DNA from 2 places in the Desertibacillus haloalkaliphilus genome. Region 2 is predicted to be linked to the other one. Evidence: riboswitches for the same ligand, from Rfam matches in the RefSeq annotation. Region 2 holds a riboswitch; the other holds the start of a gene.
The links. A riboswitch is a leader RNA that binds a small molecule or an ion and turns the genes downstream of it on or off. The one in region 2 is predicted to bind thiamine pyrophosphate.
Positions count from the first base shown of each region.

Region 1: linked by a shared signal. The riboswitch ahead of KH400_RS09165 (acetylornithine deacetylase) and the one ahead of thiC (phosphomethylpyrimidine synthase ThiC) in region 2 are both predicted to bind thiamine pyrophosphate.

Region 1 is NZ_JAHPIV010000007.1:44,591-48,471, reverse strand. Features, by position in the region: gene tenA (thiaminase II) at 1-359, opposite strand, end outside; gene KH400_RS09165 (acetylornithine deacetylase) at 371-1,663, opposite strand; TPP riboswitch at 1,838-1,936, opposite strand; gene aceA (isocitrate lyase) at 2,315-3,604, shown strand; gene rraA (ribonuclease E activity regulator RraA) at 3,775-3,881, opposite strand, start outside.
Region 2 is NZ_JAHPIV010000012.1:118,488-122,368, reverse strand. Features, by position in the region: gene KH400_RS14520 (aspartate kinase) at 1-959, opposite strand, end outside; TPP riboswitch at 1,267-1,378, shown strand; gene thiC (phosphomethylpyrimidine synthase ThiC) at 1,557-3,326, shown strand; gene KH400_RS14510 (hypothetical protein) at 3,607-3,881, opposite strand, start outside.

The sequences.
Region 1 (3,881 bases), on a different contig from region 2:
GAGATGTTTAACATATAACCGCTATAAGCAAGTGTTATGGGTGCCGCCTTCGTTTCTTCCAATTCTTCTTTACTGATCCCAAGTCTCTTCGCGTATTCGCGGTGAAGATCCATTTCAATATTTAAGGTTGCATCAAGTAATTTCGCAAATGTCGACATGGTCTTAAGGTCATGTGCTTTTAAACTACCAAGGGCAAACAAGCGAGAATAGTCGATGAGATAAAGATAATCTTGACGCATAAAAAATTTGAATTTGTCAACATCTAAAGTACCATGGCCGATGCCTTGGACAAAGGGGTGATCATGGCTCTTTCTCCATACGGTTTCTGCACTTTTATGTAGTCGGTCTGAAAATTTCATCGTAATCACTCCTAATTATGTTTAGATTTTTTTGTATGACACCACTCATAGATAAATTGAATCATTACTTTTGTAAACTGAAGAAGTTGGTCAATCGGGACATGTTCATTAACTGCGTGTGCGTTCTGCAAATCACCAGGCCCATAGATGACAGTCGGAATGCCGGCTTCAGCTAACCAGCCGCCATCAGTGACAGTAGGTGACATCCCAATAGTTGGTAAAGTACCTGTTGAGTGTTGGTGTGATGAAGCAAGTGTTTTAAGCCCAGGCCACTCGTTATTAATCGCTAATGAAGGAAAGATCTCTCCGCGATCTTCAATCATTGATTGACCACCCCAATCAAATGTCGGAGGGTGTTCGCGTAGCCATGGATCAGCAGCGGCAACGTTCAAAACATGCTCTTCAATTTCTTTAATAATGTCCTCATGATTTTCATCAGGATAGAAGTGGACGGTAATCCATAGGGAACACTTGTCGGCAATAAATGCTGCATGCCTACCACCTTCAATGACAGCTGGGTTAATGGTATTCATTCCAGCAGGGAACCCTGGGTATGATTTTGTTACCGCCCAATGCTGTTCTAGCGATTGTAACCCTTCAATAATTTTCATCATCTTTTCAATCGCGCTTGCTCCAAACAAGCTTCCGCCGGCATGAAGCATGTTTCTTCTTGTTGCATCGTGAAAGGTTTTCGGACTTTGAACAGTAATCCATCCCGTGATTACACCGCCTTGACCTTGGATGTGACAGTCAGATGTGTCGACGACAACCGCAAAATCGGCATCATAACCTCTGCGGCAACATTCCAATGTTCCTGCTTCTCCAACTTCTTCGCCGATGACAGATTGATAGATAAGATCCCCTGGCAGTTTGACACCTGCTTCCTTAAGAAGTTTAATCGCAAATAGCGAAGCGGCTTTTCCAGCCTTCATATCTGCAGTTCCGCGTCCATAGATGTTGCCATCTTTAATCACGGGATCGAAAGGGTCAGTGTTCCAGCCTTCACTATCATCAACTTCAGCAACATCGATATGACCATTAATAATGAGGCTATTGTAGTAATCAGGTTCTGTCCCTTTTAATGTTCCGACTACGTTAGGATCTCCTTTGTATACATCCCATTTATCAATAGAGAAGCCGAGGTCTTCTAGGTAGGAGGCAATGTATGTTTGAGCAGCTACAGTGTTGCGAGCGGGTGGACTTGGTGTTTTATAGCGCACTAATGCCTGAACGAGCTCAAGTAGTTCATCTTTTCTGTTGTCTACTTCCCGTTGAACCTGATGGGGGTCAATCGTCTGTTTCATATGTTTCACTCCTTTTTGTTTGTTATGAGTTTGTAGTATGTAGGTTCTTGGGAGATTTAATGTTGCTATGGCTATAAACCAAAAAGAAAACCACTCCAACATAAGGAGTGGTTTGGTTTAACAATTGGACATGGACCAATGTCAATCTATTCAGAAAACCATTGATCGATGTACGATGTATCCCATCCACTTCCCTACGCTAGTATTATCTAGATCAGGTTAAGGGTTAAGGCGAAGGCCTCTCTCAGCACGATGGCACCCCTAGTGGTCATCTTTTAAGTTAACAACAAAGTAACATAGTTTACTATTTAATACAAGGAAGAAGTGAGAGACCTAACAATCGGTTTATTATCTGAATATTTAAACTTTTATTTAAAGATGAGAAAATTCTAAAAAGTGGTTGTATTTTACAAAAGTCTGTTATATTATAATACCAGAAATAAAAACACTGTATTAACACAGCGAGAAAGAAATTTACTACATACCATTAAGTTGAAGGTAGGGGTGATTGCTCAGATTAGGAGATTTCGTGTGATTGGCCAGCTGATAAGCTAAATGTTTAATGCAGACGATCGCGTGAAAGCTATTGTAGTCGTCGGGACTGAATGTAGAGGGGAATCATTTAATTTCAAAAAAGGGAGATGGAGTATTATGACAAACGTAAACATTCAAGAGGAAGCTAGAAAATTACAAGAAAGCTGGGAAAATGATTCACGCTGGAATGGCATCGAAAGACCATATTCAGCTGAAGATGTCATTCGCTTACGAGGCTCTGTTCAAATTGAACATACACTTGCTCGTCGTGGAGCGGAAAAGTTATGGACGTTAATTAATGAAGAACCATTTGTAAACGCACTAGGTGCCTTAACAGGTGGGCAAGCGGTACAACAAGTAAAAGCTGGCCTTAAGGCGATCTACTTAAGTGGCTGGCAAGTGGCGGCAGATGCAAACTTAGCTGGACAAATGTATCCTGACCAAAGCTTGTATCCTGCAAACAGTGTACCTCAAGTCGTAAAACGGATTAATCAATCATTACAACGTGCAGACCAAATTCAACACCTTGAAGGAGAAGGTGACATTGATTATTTTGCTCCGATCGTTGCTGATGCTGAAGCTGGATTCGGTGGTCAATTAAACGTATTCGAACTAATGAAAGGTATGATTGAAGCAGGCGCTGCTGGCGTTCACTTTGAAGATCAGCTGGCCTCTGAGAAAAAATGTGGTCACCTTGGTGGTAAAGTATTAATCCCAACGCAAACAGCGGTACGTAACTTAACGGCTGCTCGACTAGCTGCAGATGTAAGTGGTGTTCCAACGCTTCTAGTTGCAAGAACAGATGCGGATGCTGCTGACTTAATTACTTCAGATGTAGATCCGACAGATCACGAGTTTATTACAGGAGAGCGTACGCCAGAAGGATTCTATCGTACAAATGCTGGTATCGATCAAGCGATTGCACGTGGGTTAGCTTATGCGCCATATGCTGATTTAATCTGGTGTGAAACATCAAAACCAAGTCTTGAAGAAGCACAAAAATTTGCTGATGCGATTCATGCGAAATTCCCAGGCAAAATGCTTGCTTATAACTGCTCACCTTCATTTAACTGGGAAGCAAACCTTGATAAAGATACGATTGAAACATACCAAGTTGAACTTGGTAAAATGGGCTACAAGTTCCAATTCGTTACGCTTGCTGGTTTCCATGCTCTTAACCATAGCATGTTTGAACTTGCTCACGGCTACAAAACTCGTGGAATGGGTGCATACTCTGAGCTTCAACAAGCTGAGTTTGCTAGTGAAGCAAAAGGATATTCAGCAACACGTCACCAACGTGAAGTTGGTACAGGGTATTTTGATGAAGTTTCTCAAGTTGTTTCTGGTGGCACTTCTTCTACAACAGCACTTAAAGGTTCAACAGAAGAAGCGCAATTCCAAAAGTAATCACGATTGATTATCTCTCTCATCTCATCATATATTATAGAAAGACTCCGTTTTGATCGCGGAGTCTTTTTTTTGTGTGAGAATAGGTGTTGTCCGATGTGTTCTATAAACAGAGGTGGTTATACCACCTCTGTTCTATTACAATATTCAACGTTCAACAATATTTTTCGTTAGATTAATTTTCGTTCAGCGAGCAAAATACCATCTTCATCAGCATAAACATATTGGCCAGGAGACCAATCCACTCCGGCAAATTGTACGGACAGGTTTTCGTATC
Region 2 (3,881 bases):
TCTCGGTTCATTAAGTATTTACGCACATAGATCGTTGAGAAGCCGTCATCACTGGCAATCCCAATAACAGGGTTTAACATATATTCGCGTTCTGCAATAATCATCGTTCCCCGCGCTTGTGGGTTATTCGTATTTTTAATACAGACAGGAATTGAATTTCTAAATGCTGGGATTAACGCTTCATCATGGAATACTGAGAACCCTGCATAAGAAAGCTCACGCATTTCACGATACGTTAACCGTTTTATCTCAACTGGACCATCAACAACCTTCGGATTAGCTGCATAAACCGAGTCAACATCTGTAAAGTTTTCATACAAATCAGCCTTGATTCCTGCTGCAACAATTGAACCCGTAATGTCAGAGCCTCCACGTGGAAACGTGACAAGCGTTCCTTCTGGTGAGTAACCAAAGAATCCTGGGAAGACAAGAACTCCTGGACGCTCACGAAGCTTGAATAAGTTTTCATAGGCTTCCGGCAATACTTGAGCATTCCCTGGCTCATCACTTACAAGTAAACCTGCATCCCTAGGGTTCACATATTGAGCTTCAATTCCCTTACTCTCCAAATAAAAGGCGATTAATTTTGCATTGTTATCCTCACCGCTTGCCTTAATGGCATCCATAAACTTACCTTCATTTGAAGTATCAGCGGCTAAGCGCTCTTTAAGATCGCTTTCAATCGTATCAATAATTTCACTTGACAGTTCAAGGCCTTTTGCAATCTGTTCATAACGATCGACAACAGCTGCTAACTCTGCATCTGCACTGCCTTCGCTTAAATAGGTTTCACCTAGTTTTATTAATAAGTCCGTTACTTTTGTATCTTCATCATTACGCTTCCCCGGTGCTGAAACGACAATAACTTTTCGTTCTGGGTCATCTGTAATCACTGATGCGACTTTTCGAATTTGTTCTGCACTCGCTACTGATGTTCCACCAAATTTAGCTACCTTCATCTTCTCTCTCCCAACTCCAATGTTTGTTTTGTGTTCGCTAACATTTTGACAATTCTAAATTTAACATAGCTTTACACGTAAAGCAAAACGAATCTGCCAGCTTTATCTTTCATACAGTTTGATATAGTTTCATCAGCCACAGTGATACCCGCATCACGCTTATTTTTACCTAATCAATCTCATTCACTAGCAAATAGTAACAAATCACCTTGTAAATCAAACACTAGTCAGAACATACAAGCCCAATTAAATTTTCCGAATTTTAGTTGCAAATGGTTATAAACTTTAGTATGATTCAACTGTACAACTAAAGACAAACGGGAGCTTGATCGAATCAAGCTGAGAGGACAACTAGTGAGTTGTCGACCGGTGAACCTGAACTAGGTAATGCTAGCGGAGGGATTATATTTATCTATGTATGGATACGTATGCCTATCAGACCGCTTGCTAGCGGTCTTTTTTACGTTTAAGTAATGATGACAATAGTGGTTTACGTATTATACCTTACTTTTTATTACAAAAATGTAAATATAACCCTCCTACTAGAGTTCACTTTCTACCATGAGAGTAAAATTCTATTTTTAGGAGGATCATCGTATGAAAAATCAATCTACTCTTACCCTATCATCAACATTCCCCAATAGTTCAAAGGTGTATCTTGAAGGTTCAAGAAAGGACATTCGGGTGCCTGTACGCGAAATTAAACTTCACCCGACAGATAATAACGGTCAAAAAGAGATCAATCAGCCGTTTCAAGTCTATGATACAAGCGGTCCCTACACAGATCCTCATTATTCTGTAGACGTTCGCAAAGGACTTCCTACCATTCGTCAACAATGGATTTTAGAACGTGAAAATGTAGAAGAATATGATGGAAGAAATATTAAACCTGAAGATAACGGCTTTAAAACCACCCAAGACAAAAACGAGGTTGAAATGTTTGATACACGCCAACGAAAGCCTCTTCGTGCCAAAAAAGAAAGAAATGTTACACAACTCCATTATGCCCGCCAAGGAATGATTACCCCTGAAATGGAGTTTATCGCTATTCGTGAAGGCCTTTCCCCTGAATTTGTACGAAAAGAAGTTGCAGAGGGACGAGCCATTATTCCGGTAAACATCAACCATCCGGAAAGTGAACCGATGATTATTGGTCGCAATTTTCATACGAAAATTAATGCAAACATCGGAAATTCAGCTGTCAGCTCGTCGATTGAAGAAGAAGTTGAGAAGATGACATGGGCTACCCGTTGGGGGGCTGATACGATTATGGATCTGTCAACAGGAAAGCATATCCACACAACAAGAGAGTGGATCATTCGTAATTCTCCTGTACCGATTGGAACCGTACCTATTTATCAGGCGCTTGAAAAGGTAAATGGTGTTGCTGAAGACCTTTCTTGGGAAGTTTATCGTGATACATTAATTGAACAAGCTGAACAAGGGGTTGACTACTTTACAATTCACGCTGGTGTTCTGTTACGGTATATTCCACTTACTGCAGATCGTGTTACAGGTATCGTTTCTCGTGGCGGCTCGATTATGGCAGCATGGTGTCTCGCGCATCACGAAGAAAACTTTTTATACACTCATTTTGAAGACATTTGTGACATCTTAAAACAATATGATATTGCATTTTCTTTAGGAGATGGTCTTCGTCCTGGCTCCATTGCTGATGCTAACGACGAAGCACAATTTGCCGAATTAGAAACGCTCGGAGAGTTAACAAAAATTGCATGGAAACACGATGTTCAAGTGATGGTTGAAGGTCCAGGACATGTACCAATGCACAAAATTAAAGAAAACATGGATCGTCAGCTTGACGTATGCGAGGAAGCACCGTTCTATACATTAGGTCCATTAACGACAGATATTGCACCAGGCTATGACCATATTACATCAGCGATTGGTGCTGCCATGATTGGTTGGTTCGGAACAGCGATGCTTTGTTATGTGACACCAAAGGAACATCTAGGGTTACCGAACAAAGATGATGTCCGTGAAGGTGTGATCACCTACAAAATTGCCGCTCATGCCGCCGATTTAGCCAAGGGTCATCCGAATGCACAAAAGCGTGATGATGCCCTATCAAAAGCGCGGTTTGAGTTCCGCTGGTATGATCAATTTAATCTATCACTTGATCCTGAAAAAGCGTTGAGCTTCCATGATGAAACACTCCCTGCTGAAGGTGCAAAATCAGCCCACTTTTGCTCGATGTGTGGTCCGAAGTTTTGTAGCATGCGCATTACACAAGATATTCGTAACCAAGCAAAAGAAAAGGGTCTCAAGGAAGATCAACTTCTAAAAGAGGAACTTGAGAACAAATCTAAGGAATTCCGGGAAAAAGGCAGTAAAATCTACCAATAAATAACGATCTCAATTCCTCATTATCAGGATTAAACAAATGGCGAACAATTCATGCCTATCAACTCAAGGGGCACACATACAACCTCATCCTCTCCAACCGATGACAGGTAGGATAATAGAGAACTTAAACATGCTTAAGAGGGCAGGAAACCTGCCCTCTTATACACGACTTTTTTATGCCAATAAATAGATTAACTTAAAAAGTGGAGATTAGGAAACAATGGTTTCATCGAATATTCTAATAGAATCGCTCAACCTTTTTGGTGACAACCACCTCTTATTAATTCCAAGAGCCATCGCGTCCCCAATTTGGCTCTACCAATCCAACCTTCTCAAATAAGGCTATAGCGATTGAACGAGGTTCTCCGACGAGTGATGCCTCCGTACATGCAGATTCAGGTTCATATCCTGTCGCTAATGCCTTTTCTAACGTTGTTTCCTCTAAATAATTCGTCAGCTCTGCTTGATCAAAGCATGGTGGTGATACATAAACGTGATGAGTATGATCAATGATCATTCGTGTTTGATCTGGCGCTGTTGGTGTGATTTTAATAA